Regions from separate parts of the Pseudomonas sp. KH_027 genome, predicted to be linked through region 1. Evidence: predicted binding sites of a transcription regulator. Region 1 holds the regulator's gene; each other region holds the start of a gene.

The links. The regulator FliA, encoded in region 1, starts transcription of late flagellar genes. The targets are predictions, from matches to a motif close to CTAAAGTTTNNNNNNNNNNNGCCGNTAA.
Region 2: AC3IYG_RS13285 (methyl-accepting chemotaxis protein) is a predicted target of FliA. The motif match lies at 2,107-2,134, and genes of this name have one in related genera.
Region 3: AC3IYG_RS20610 (methyl-accepting chemotaxis protein) is a predicted target of FliA. The motif match lies at 1,330-1,357, and genes of this name have one in related genera.

The regions. Positions count from the first base shown of each region.
Region 1 covers NZ_CM174470.1:2,968,307-2,971,580, reverse strand. Annotated here, with positions in the region: gene flhF (flagellar biosynthesis GTPase FlhF) at 1-68, shown strand, start outside; gene fleN (flagellar synthesis regulator FleN) at 344-1,174, shown strand; gene fliA (RNA polymerase sigma factor FliA) at 1,171-1,917, shown strand; gene AC3IYG_RS13935 (chemotaxis response regulator CheY) at 2,003-2,377, shown strand; gene AC3IYG_RS13930 (protein phosphatase CheZ) at 2,397-3,185, shown strand; gene AC3IYG_RS13925 (chemotaxis protein CheA) at 3,197-3,274, shown strand, end outside.
Region 2 covers NZ_CM174470.1:2,827,782-2,831,055, forward strand. Annotated here, with positions in the region: gene AC3IYG_RS13275 (nucleotide sugar dehydrogenase) at 1-378, opposite strand, end outside; gene AC3IYG_RS13280 (IS30-like element ISPsme1 family transposase) at 974-1,936, shown strand; gene AC3IYG_RS13285 (methyl-accepting chemotaxis protein) at 2,162-3,274, shown strand, end outside.
Region 3 covers NZ_CM174470.1:4,394,728-4,398,001, forward strand. Annotated here, with positions in the region: gene AC3IYG_RS20610 (methyl-accepting chemotaxis protein) at 1-1,230, opposite strand, end outside; gene etfB (electron transfer flavoprotein subunit beta) at 1,511-2,284, opposite strand; gene etfA (electron transfer flavoprotein subunit alpha) at 2,332-3,274, opposite strand, start outside.

The DNA.
Region 1 (3,274 bases):
CGAGCGAAGATGCCATGGCCGACCTGTTTGCCGGCCTGTACCAGAACCCCGCACGGCGTGCCGGTTAAGCGTGGTCAGGACGCCAGAGTTGGCAAAGCATAGAATGAGTTGCGTACCGTTCAGCGTGCCCGAACGGAGTCAGATAAATGGCCTTAGCGGTAGTTAGGGGTTGTTTTGCGCATCGTCCAGCGCAGGCCGGACAAGGTGCGACGTAGAGAGTCAAGGTGGCCGAACACGCGGAGTTCACGGGTTGTGAATCAGCAGCCCGCAGCCATTTTTAACGCAGCACCACCGATGTGCAGATAGTTTCGAAACGACCTCTTAGACAAGGTGTGTAGATAACATGGGAATGCATCCCGTACAGGTGATCGCGGTGACCGGCGGCAAGGGCGGCGTCGGCAAAACCAATGTGTCGGTGAACCTCTCCCTGGCCCTGGCCGACCTCGGTCGTCGGGTGATGTTGATGGACGCCGACCTCGGTCTGGCGAACGTCGACGTGCTGCTCGGCTTGACCGCCAAGCGCACCTTGGCCGATGTCATCAGTGGCGAGTGCGAACTGCGCGATGTGGTGCTGCAAGGGCCGGGCGGCATCCGCGTGGTGCCGGCGGCCTCGGGTACGCAAAGCATGGTGAACCTCACGCCGATGCAGCACGCCGGTTTGATCCAGGCCTTCAGCGACATCAGTGACAACCTCGATGTGCTGGTGATCGATACCGCCGCCGGCATTGGCGATGCGGTTGTCAGCTTCGTGCGGGCCGCCCAGGAAGTCATAGTGGTGGTGTGCGATGAGCCCACGTCGATCACCGACGCCTATGCGCTGATCAAATTGCTCAATCGCGACCATGGCATGAGCCGGTTCCGCGTGCTGGCCAACATGGCGCATAGCCCGCAAGAGGGGCGCAACCTGTTTGCCAAGCTGACCAAGGTGACCGACAGGTTCCTCGATGTGGCGCTGCAGTACGTTGGCGCCGTGCCCTACGATGAGTCGGTGCGCAAAGCCGTACAGAAACAACGGGCGGTCTACGAGGCCTTCCCCCGCTCCAAGTGCGCGCTGGCCTTCAAAGCCATCGCCCAGAAAGTCGACACCTGGCCGCTGCCCGCCAACCCGCGTGGGCATCTGGAATTCTTCGTCGAACGCCTGGTGCAGCAACCGATCGCTGATACGGCCGTATGACAGCGGCCAATGGACTTCGTATGTATAGCAAGGCTCAGGCGCAGGATACCCAGCATCAGTTGATCGAACGGTATGCACCGTTGGTCAAGCGCATTGCCTATCACTTGCTCGGCCGTTTACCGGCCAGTGTCCAGGTGGAGGACTTGATCCAGGCCGGCATGATCGGCCTCCTCGAAGCCTCGAAAAAATACGACTCCAGTAAAGGCGCCAGTTTCGAAACGTTTGCCGGTATTCGCATCCGTGGCTCCATGCTGGATGAGGTGCGCAAAGGTGACTGGGCACCGCGGTCGGTGCACCGCAACAGCCGGATGGTCAGCGACGCAATCAGAAAAATTGAGGCTAGAACCGGTCGAGACGCTAAAGATCAAGAGGTTGCGGCCGAACTCCAATTGAGTCTCGAGGATTACTACGGCATTCTTGGCGACACTTTGGGCAGCCGCTTGTTCAGTTTCGACGACCTGTTACAGGACGGAGAGCATGCCGGCTTGCGTGAAGACGCGGGTATTACCCATTTCGAGCCTTCGCGCGAACTGGAAGATGAACGCTTCCAGTCGGCGCTGGCGGATGCCATCGCCAACCTGCCGGAGCGCGAGCAGTTGGTGCTATCGCTGTATTACGACGAAGAACTGAATCTTAAAGAAATTGGCGAAGTGCTGGGGGTCAGCGAGTCGCGTGTCAGCCAGTTGCATAGCCAGTGTGCCGCGCGTTTGCGGGCACGCTTGAGCGAGTGGCGCGCGCGCTGAGCGGTACTGCCGGTTTCACGATTGAACGGCGTATTCAGGTGCTGGATACGTTTGGGACTGTACGGAGGTCGACTTGGACAAAAACATGAAAATCCTCATCGTTGACGACTTCTCAACGATGCGACGGATCATCAAGAACCTCTTGCGTGACTTGGGATTCACCAACACCGCTGAGGCCGACGATGGCACCACTGCGCTGCCGATGTTGCAAAGCGGCAGTTTCGACTTTCTGGTCACCGACTGGAACATGCCGGGTATGACCGGCATCGATTTGTTGCGTGCAGTGCGAGCTGATGAGCGTTTGAAGCAATTGCCGGTGTTGATGGTGACTGCCGAAGCCAAACGCGACCAGATTATCGAAGCGGCGCAAGCCGGGGTGAATGGTTATGTGGTTAAACCGTTCACAGCCCAAGTGCTGAAAGAGAAGATTGAAAAAATCTTCGAGCGAGTTAACGGCTAATGTCAGCCGTGGGGGCACTATGGAGCATAACGAATTACCAATGGGTGACCTTGAGTCGACCCTGAAATCCCATGCCCGTGAGCTCGTCGATAGCCTGGAAAAAGGTAATTTCGGCGATGCGGTGCAGCTTATCCATGAACTCAACAAGACCCGCGACCGCGGCCTGTACCACGAAGTGGGCAAGCTGACGCGCGAGTTGCACAACGCTATCGTCAATTTTCAGCTCGATCCGCGAGTTCCCTATGCTCAGGAGGTGTCGCAGATCACCGACGCCACCGAGCGGCTGAACTACGTGGTGACGATGACCGAAAACGCGGCCAATCGGACCATGGATCTGGTCGAGCAGAGCGCGCCGTTGGTCAACGATCTGAGCAGCGAAGCGCAGGGCCTGAGCGCCGACTGGGGGCGTTTCATGCGCCGTGAGCTCGGTGCCGATGCTTTCCGTGAACTGGCCAAGCGTATCGAGTTGTTCCTCGCCCGCAGTGAGCGCGACAACGCCAAGTTGTCGAGCCATCTCAACGACATTTTGCTGGCGCAGGACTATCAGGACCTCACCGGTCAAGTGATTAAACGGGTTACCCAACTGGTCACGGAAGTGGAAAGTAACCTGCTGAAATTGGTGCTGATGGCCAGTCAAGTCGACCGTTTTGCCGGTATCGAACATGACCATGCAGCGCTACGTGCCGAACAAGAACAACAAAAAGAGCCTTCCCGTGGTGAAGGTCCGCAGATTCATGCCGATAAGCGTGAAGACGTCGCATCCAATCAGGACGACGTTGACGATCTGCTATCCAGCCTAGGGTTTTAGGGAGCACACCAATGAGCTTCGGCGCCGATGAAGAAATCCTCCAGGACTTCCTGGTTGAGGCCGGCGAGATACTTGAGCAGTTATCCGAG
Region 2 (3,274 bases), 140 kb from region 1:
CAGGACCGTGCTGCGCACGACAACGGTATGACGCCCGGATTTCTCCGGCAGTACGCTGCCGATCTGCTCGCACACCTGGGCAATGTAGGAAACGTCCAGGTCGCCATTCTTCCTGCTCGGCGTGGGCGCCGCGATAAAAGACACATCCGTGTTCATCACCGCTTCACGCACATCGAGGGTGCCGCGCAAATTGCCACTGCCAACCCCCTTCTGCAGCAGGGCTTCGAGCCCCGGCTCGACGATCGGTGACTTGCCGCTGTTTATCATGTCTATCTTGAGCGGCGTGACATCCACCCCGACGATCTGGTGACCGCGAGCGGACAAACAGCCCGCACAAACGGCACCGACATACCCAAGCCCGAAAATACTGATACGCATCGCTCAACTCCTTAGCAATTTACCTGACCGGGCTCCGTGCAAGCAGCGGACACCCATCTCCAACGAGACTCAAAGGCACGGCAGAATTCATGCACTCAGGTCAACTAAGGCCTGAAATTCATTGCATTCAGAAAGCACGACAGCCGCTATTCGGGTGACCAATTCAAAAGAGCAAATTGAGTGCCAGCCGAGCCACAGAATAAGCACTGTTAAGTGTCAGAATTAATAAACAACAAAAACAATAAATTAATGGCCACCCCTTAGAAAACCTGGAGCCAGGACCTAAACCAAAAAGAACCAAAACAACGCACAAGCCCCCTGATCCGCCTGTAAAAAGTGCAACACCCAGCTCAATACGCAACATCGCAGCCTGAAGATCCAAGACCACAAAACTCATTAAAGCAAGAACATCCGGCGTCAAATAAAAAGCGACAACTAACCGGCACACAATAACTTCAGCAATTAATAAATAATTAAAAGTTATAACTACTCAAACAATCCTGAATTCATAGAATAAGTGCAACGTTTGAAACGATAGGCAGAGAGTCAGCCACCGGTAGAATCCAGGCTCTCACACCGAAGGATTCAAGCGCAGATGACTACGCATTACCGGCAGCTAACTCAGGGCCAACGTTACCAGATTGAGGCCGGTCTGAGCGCCGGAAAAAGCCAGGCAAGCATCGCGAAACAGGTTGGCGTACATCCCTCGACGATAAGTCGTGAGGTTCGCCGCAACAGCTCCCAGAAGACCTACAAAGCGGTTGCTGCGACCCATGAAAGTGATGCCCGTCGAGCGCAGGCGCGCAAGCACTGCAAGCCATTAACGTGGTTCAGCCATTATCTGCCGCTCTGGCTAAAACACGGTATGAGCCCGGAGCAGATTGCTCAGCGCCTGAAGCAAGAGCAGCCGGAGCGCGCGGTCAGTCACGAGTGGATTTATCGGTTTATCGCCACCGACAAACACGCAGGTGGCGAGTTATACAAGTATTTGCGGCACCGCAGGAAGCTGTACCGAAAACGCTACGGAAGCCACGACCGGCGCGGACAGTTGCGTAATCGCGTATCGATAACCGAGCGCCCTGCTGAGGTCGAAGCCCGCGAGCGTCTAGGTGATTGGGAGGGTGACACGGTGCATGGCGTAGGCGGCAATCTGGTCACGCTGGTTGATCGTAAAAGCGGCTACCTGAGCGCCTATCCGGTCAAGCGCAGGACGCGCCGGCAGGTAACGCGGGCGATCAATCTGTTGCTCAAGGGGCATGCTGTTCACACGCTGACGCTGGATAACGGGAAGGAGTTTGCCGGGCATGAACGCATTGCGCATCGGAGCCAGTGCCAAGTCTTTTTTGCAGAACCCTATTCATCCTGGCAGCGAGGCACTAATGAAAATACCAACGGCCTGCTCCGGCAGTATTTTCCCAAGGGCGGCGACTTCAGCAAGCTGACCGTCGAGGCGGTCAGTCGCGTGGTAACGAAGATCAATTTACGCCCGCGAAAACGCCTGGGCTGGAAGACGCCGTACGAAGTTTATGCAGGGGTGAGCGTTGCACTTATGTGTTGAATTCAGGAATTATTTACTTCCACGCTATATGGCGAAAACCGGCATGACATCGACCGCCATGCGACTCGAGACCCATCCCACATCAAGCGGCTCGCCCTCGACACAGATAATGGCTATCTGCCTGTCCGGTGGCGTCAAGAAACTGGTTACACTGTGGCGCAAAGAAACGGCTCAACTTTGGTGCATAGGCGCCGATAGCAGTCCCAAGCCTTACGGAATGACACCATGCGAAACAACCAGCCGATCACCCAGCGCGAACACATCTATCCCGCCACACAGCGACTGATCTCCACCACCGATACCCGGGGCGTGATCACTTACTGCAACGAGGCCTTCGTCGCTGTCAGCGGCTATGACCACGACGAACTGCTCGGCGCGGCGCATAACCTGGTGCGCCACCCCGACGTGCCCGCCGCCGTCTTTGCGCACATGTGGGCAACCCTGAAGAAGGGCCGGCCGTGGATGGGTATCGTCAAGAACCGCTGCAAGAGCGGTGACCACTATTGGGTCAACGCCTATGTCACCCCGGTGCTGGATAACAATCAGGTCGTGGGCTTCGAGTCGGTACGGGTCAAACCCACGGCCGAGCAGGTACGCCGCGCCGAGGCCCTGTATCAACGCATCAACACGGGCAAATCGGCCATTCCGAGCAGCGACCACTGGCTGCCGATTCTGCAGAACTGGCTGCCGTTCATTCTGGTCAGCCAGGCCGGCTTCCTGATCGGTGCCTGGCTGGATTCCAGCTGGGGCTTCCTGATTGCCGCCGCACTCTCGATTCCGCTGGGGCTGGCCGGCCTCAACTGGCAGCAGCGCGGCCTGCGCCGGCTGCTGCGTTTGGCCGAGCAAAGCACGTCAGACCCCTTGATCGCGCAGATGTACACCGACAGCCGTGGCCCGCAGGGGCGTCTGGAAATGGCGATCCTGAGCCAGGAAGCGCGCTTGAAAACCTGCCTGACACGCCTGCAGGACAGCGCCGAACACCTGACGCAACAAGCCAAAAGGGCCGACACCCTGGCGCAGAACAGTTCCGCCGGCCTGGATCGTCAACGCGTGGAAACCGAGCAGGTGGCCACCGCCGTGAATGAGATGGCGGCCACGACGCTGGAGGTGGCGAGCAATGTCGCCCGCACCGCCATCGCCACCCAGGAAGCCAATCGCCTGACCGGCCAAGGGCGCAGCATCGCCAGCGAAACCCGCGAAGCGATTCAGCGCCTGTCCGTCTCCGTCGGTGAAACCGGCGAAACCGTGACGCGTCTGGCCCAGGACAGCAACGAAATCGGCGGCGTGGTCGATGTGATCAAAGGCATCGCCGACCAGACCAACCTGCTGGCCCTGAAC
Region 3 (3,274 bases), 1.4 Mb from region 1:
GGCGACCACCGCGAAACCGCGCCCGGCATCGCCCGCACGGGCGGCTTCGATGGCGGCGTTGAGGGCCAGCAGGTTGGTCTGTTCGGCAATCGAGCGAATCACATCGAGCACCTTGCTGATATCGCGCACCTTGTCGGCCAGCTGCTCGACCTGATCCGCCGTCGCCGTCACGTCTTCAGACAGGTTGGAGATCGAGTCAACGGTCTGCCGTACCTGTTCGCGGCCACGCTGGGTGGTGCGGTCCGACTCGCGCGAGGCTTCGGAGGTGATCACCGCATTGCGCGCCACCTCTTCCACGGCGGTGGTCATTTGGTTTACCGCGGTCGCCGCCTGCTCGATTTCGCCGTTCTGCTGATGCAGGCCACGAGTCGAGTCTTCGGTTACGGCGCTGAGCTCTTCCGAGGCGGACGCCAACTGGTTGGAGGAGTCGGCAATGCCCTGGATGGTGTTGCGCAAGCTCTGCTGCATGGTTTTCAGCGCACCGAGCAAACGCGCCGGCTCATCCGTGCCATCCACCACGATTTCGTCGGTCAGGTTGCCCGAGGCCACCATTTGCGCAGCGGCCACCGCCCGCGCCAGCGGGGTGACGATGCTGCGCGTCAGCAGCATGGCCAGCACTATCGTGAGCAGGCCCGCCAGCAGCATGGCCACGATGACCCCGATGCGCGCGCTGTGGAATACCTCCGAGGCCTGGGTCGCCGCCTGGGTCGCCCCCTGCTCATTGAGCTCACTCAACTCGACGAGCGCGCGAGCCATATTGTCGGCGTGCGTATTCATCTCACCGCTGGCAATGGCGAGCGCCTTGTCGAGCAGGTTTTGGCGCGAGAACGCCATGATCTTACCCTGCTCCTGGAGGTAGAGCGTTTCTGCAGCCTCGAAGCGCTGGTACAGCGCGCGCTCTTCAAGGCTGGATATCAGTGTTTCATAGTGGTCTCGGGCCTTGCTCAGCTCGGCTTTCAATTGCTCGGCACGGGCGCTGTTATCTCGCAGGGCCGCTTCGTCACGGTTGAGCAACAAGCGCAAGGTGATCGTCCGCAGGCGCAGTGCATTCTGAGCGACATGGTCGAGCGCCAATAGGCCGGGCAACCAGTTTTCGTCCACCTCGACCGTACTCTTGCGCATGCTGGCCATTTGCAACAAGGCAAAACCGCCGAGGACAAACACCAACAAGGCCACTAGGCCAAAACCCAAGGCAGCCCTGGGGGCAATATTGAGATTACGCAGCGTCATATCACGGTTCCTTCCGGTGCTGACCCGTATTCAAGGTCCATTTGGCGAGAGAGGGGCTGCTACGAATGGAATGAGCGCATCGCTGGCAACCTGATAGGGGTATCGACATAGAACGGTCGTACTTGAACGGCTCTGCCAGAAGAACCGTTGCCATGCTCGCGGGGCTGCTGGTGCCGGTCGCAAACCCAGCACCCGCGGCGATTGCGTCGGCCACGCACGGGCACGCGCGCCCTGTTATCGGGAGCGCGTCCGTCACTTCAGAGCGGAGCGATCGGGCTGACTAGCGCAGCACGCCTTCTTCGAGCAGCAACTTGAAGATGGCTTCGGCGCCGTCTTGCGGGCTGAGGTCTTTCAACACCTGCCCACCGCCGCCGGCCGCCTTGGCCGTGGCGGCTTTCATCCGTTCGGCACCGGTTTTCGCCTTGATCACCTTGAGGCGTTTGGGCCGTGGTCGGGCCGGCTGAAACTGCGCGGCGGCGAGCAGGGCATCGTCGACCACTTCGACCTCTTCGGCCTGCAACACGCCACGCCGGGCTGGGCCGAAGGCGCTTTGCCGAGCGGTCGGCGCGGCGTTATCGACACTGGCGAGAAACGGCAGTCGCACCTTCAGCCGCCGCCGCTGACCGCGTGGCAAGGCTTGCAACACCTGGGCGACGCCGTGCTCGACCCGCTCCACTTCAGCCAGGCCCACCACCAGCGGCCAGCCGAGCTGTTCCGCCAGCAGGAAGGGCAGCATCCCCGAGCCTTCGCCGGTTTCCGCCTGGCTACCCGTGAGTACAAGCTGGGCGCCGGACTCGCGCAGGTAGCTGACCAGTACCGGCAAAGCATCGGCGCCGCGCGGCTGCTCGAGCACGCTGAGTTCGCTCAGGCCCATGCCCAAATAAGCGCGCAGGGCTTCTTCCCGGGTGTCGCCGGCATGCAGCACCTGCAAGTGCTCGCCTGCCAGGCGCAAGCCGAGCTCGACCGCGCGGGCATCCTGCTCGGCGCGGCGGGCGCGCCCGGAAGTCGGGTGCGCACCGACGGACACCAGGGCGACAATGTTCAGGTCAGTCATGACAGCACTCCGTCCTTCCCGCGCAGGCGGGAATCCAGTAAACCGCTTCACGCCGCATCGCGGTCACCTCCCGCACGGTGCTCGGCCACCCGCTGGATCAGCGCGGCGAGGATCGCGGCGGAATCGCCGATTACGGCCAGATCGGCACGTTTGATCATGTCGCAGCCGGGGTCCAGGTTGATCGCCACCACCTTGTCGCAGCCACCGATGCCTTGCAGGTGCTGGATCGCGCCGGAAATACCGACCGCCAGGTAGACCCGCGCGGTGACCCAGGTGCCGGTGGCGCCGACCTGACGATTGCGCGCCATGTGGCCATCGTCCACCGCCACCCGCGAGGCGCCCTCCGTCGCGCCGAGAGCCTCGGCGGCGCGGTGGAACTGCGCCCAGTCCTTGACGCCGTTGCCGCCGGAAAGGATGAATTCGGCCTCGGCCATCGGCGTTGCCGCCGGGTCGACCGCCACCGCGCCGAGGTCCTCGATGCGTGGCAGGCTGCGGGCGATGGGCTGTTCCAGGGTAACCGGCAGCGCCTCATGGCGCGTGTCGCTGACCGGCTCGGCACATTCGCCCGCCGCCAGGATCAAGCGCGCCAGCGGCCGCACCAGGTCTTCGCGACCGGCGCCGGCACGGCCGATGCATTGCTGCTCGGTAACCTGCCAGACCCGTGTCGCCGGGCGCTCGCCCAGCACCGCAGCCAGGCGCCGCCCCAGTTCGCCGCCCCCGCTGCGGCTGTCCGGCAGCAGCCAATGGCGTGGTTGGAACTGCCGCTCCACGGCGCCGAGCGCCTGGACCTGTTGCTCGGGCGAGTAGCCGGAATATTCCGCGCCCTCGAGCTGCAGCAGGCGGTCGACACCGGCGACATCGAAGCCGGTTTCCTTGTGCTCGCCGAACACCACCGCCAGCACCGCACCCTCGTCGCCGGCCAAGCTGCGGGCCAGACCCAGCAGGTCGCGGTCGTGGCTGGTCAGGCGGCCACCGACCAGGTCCGGCACG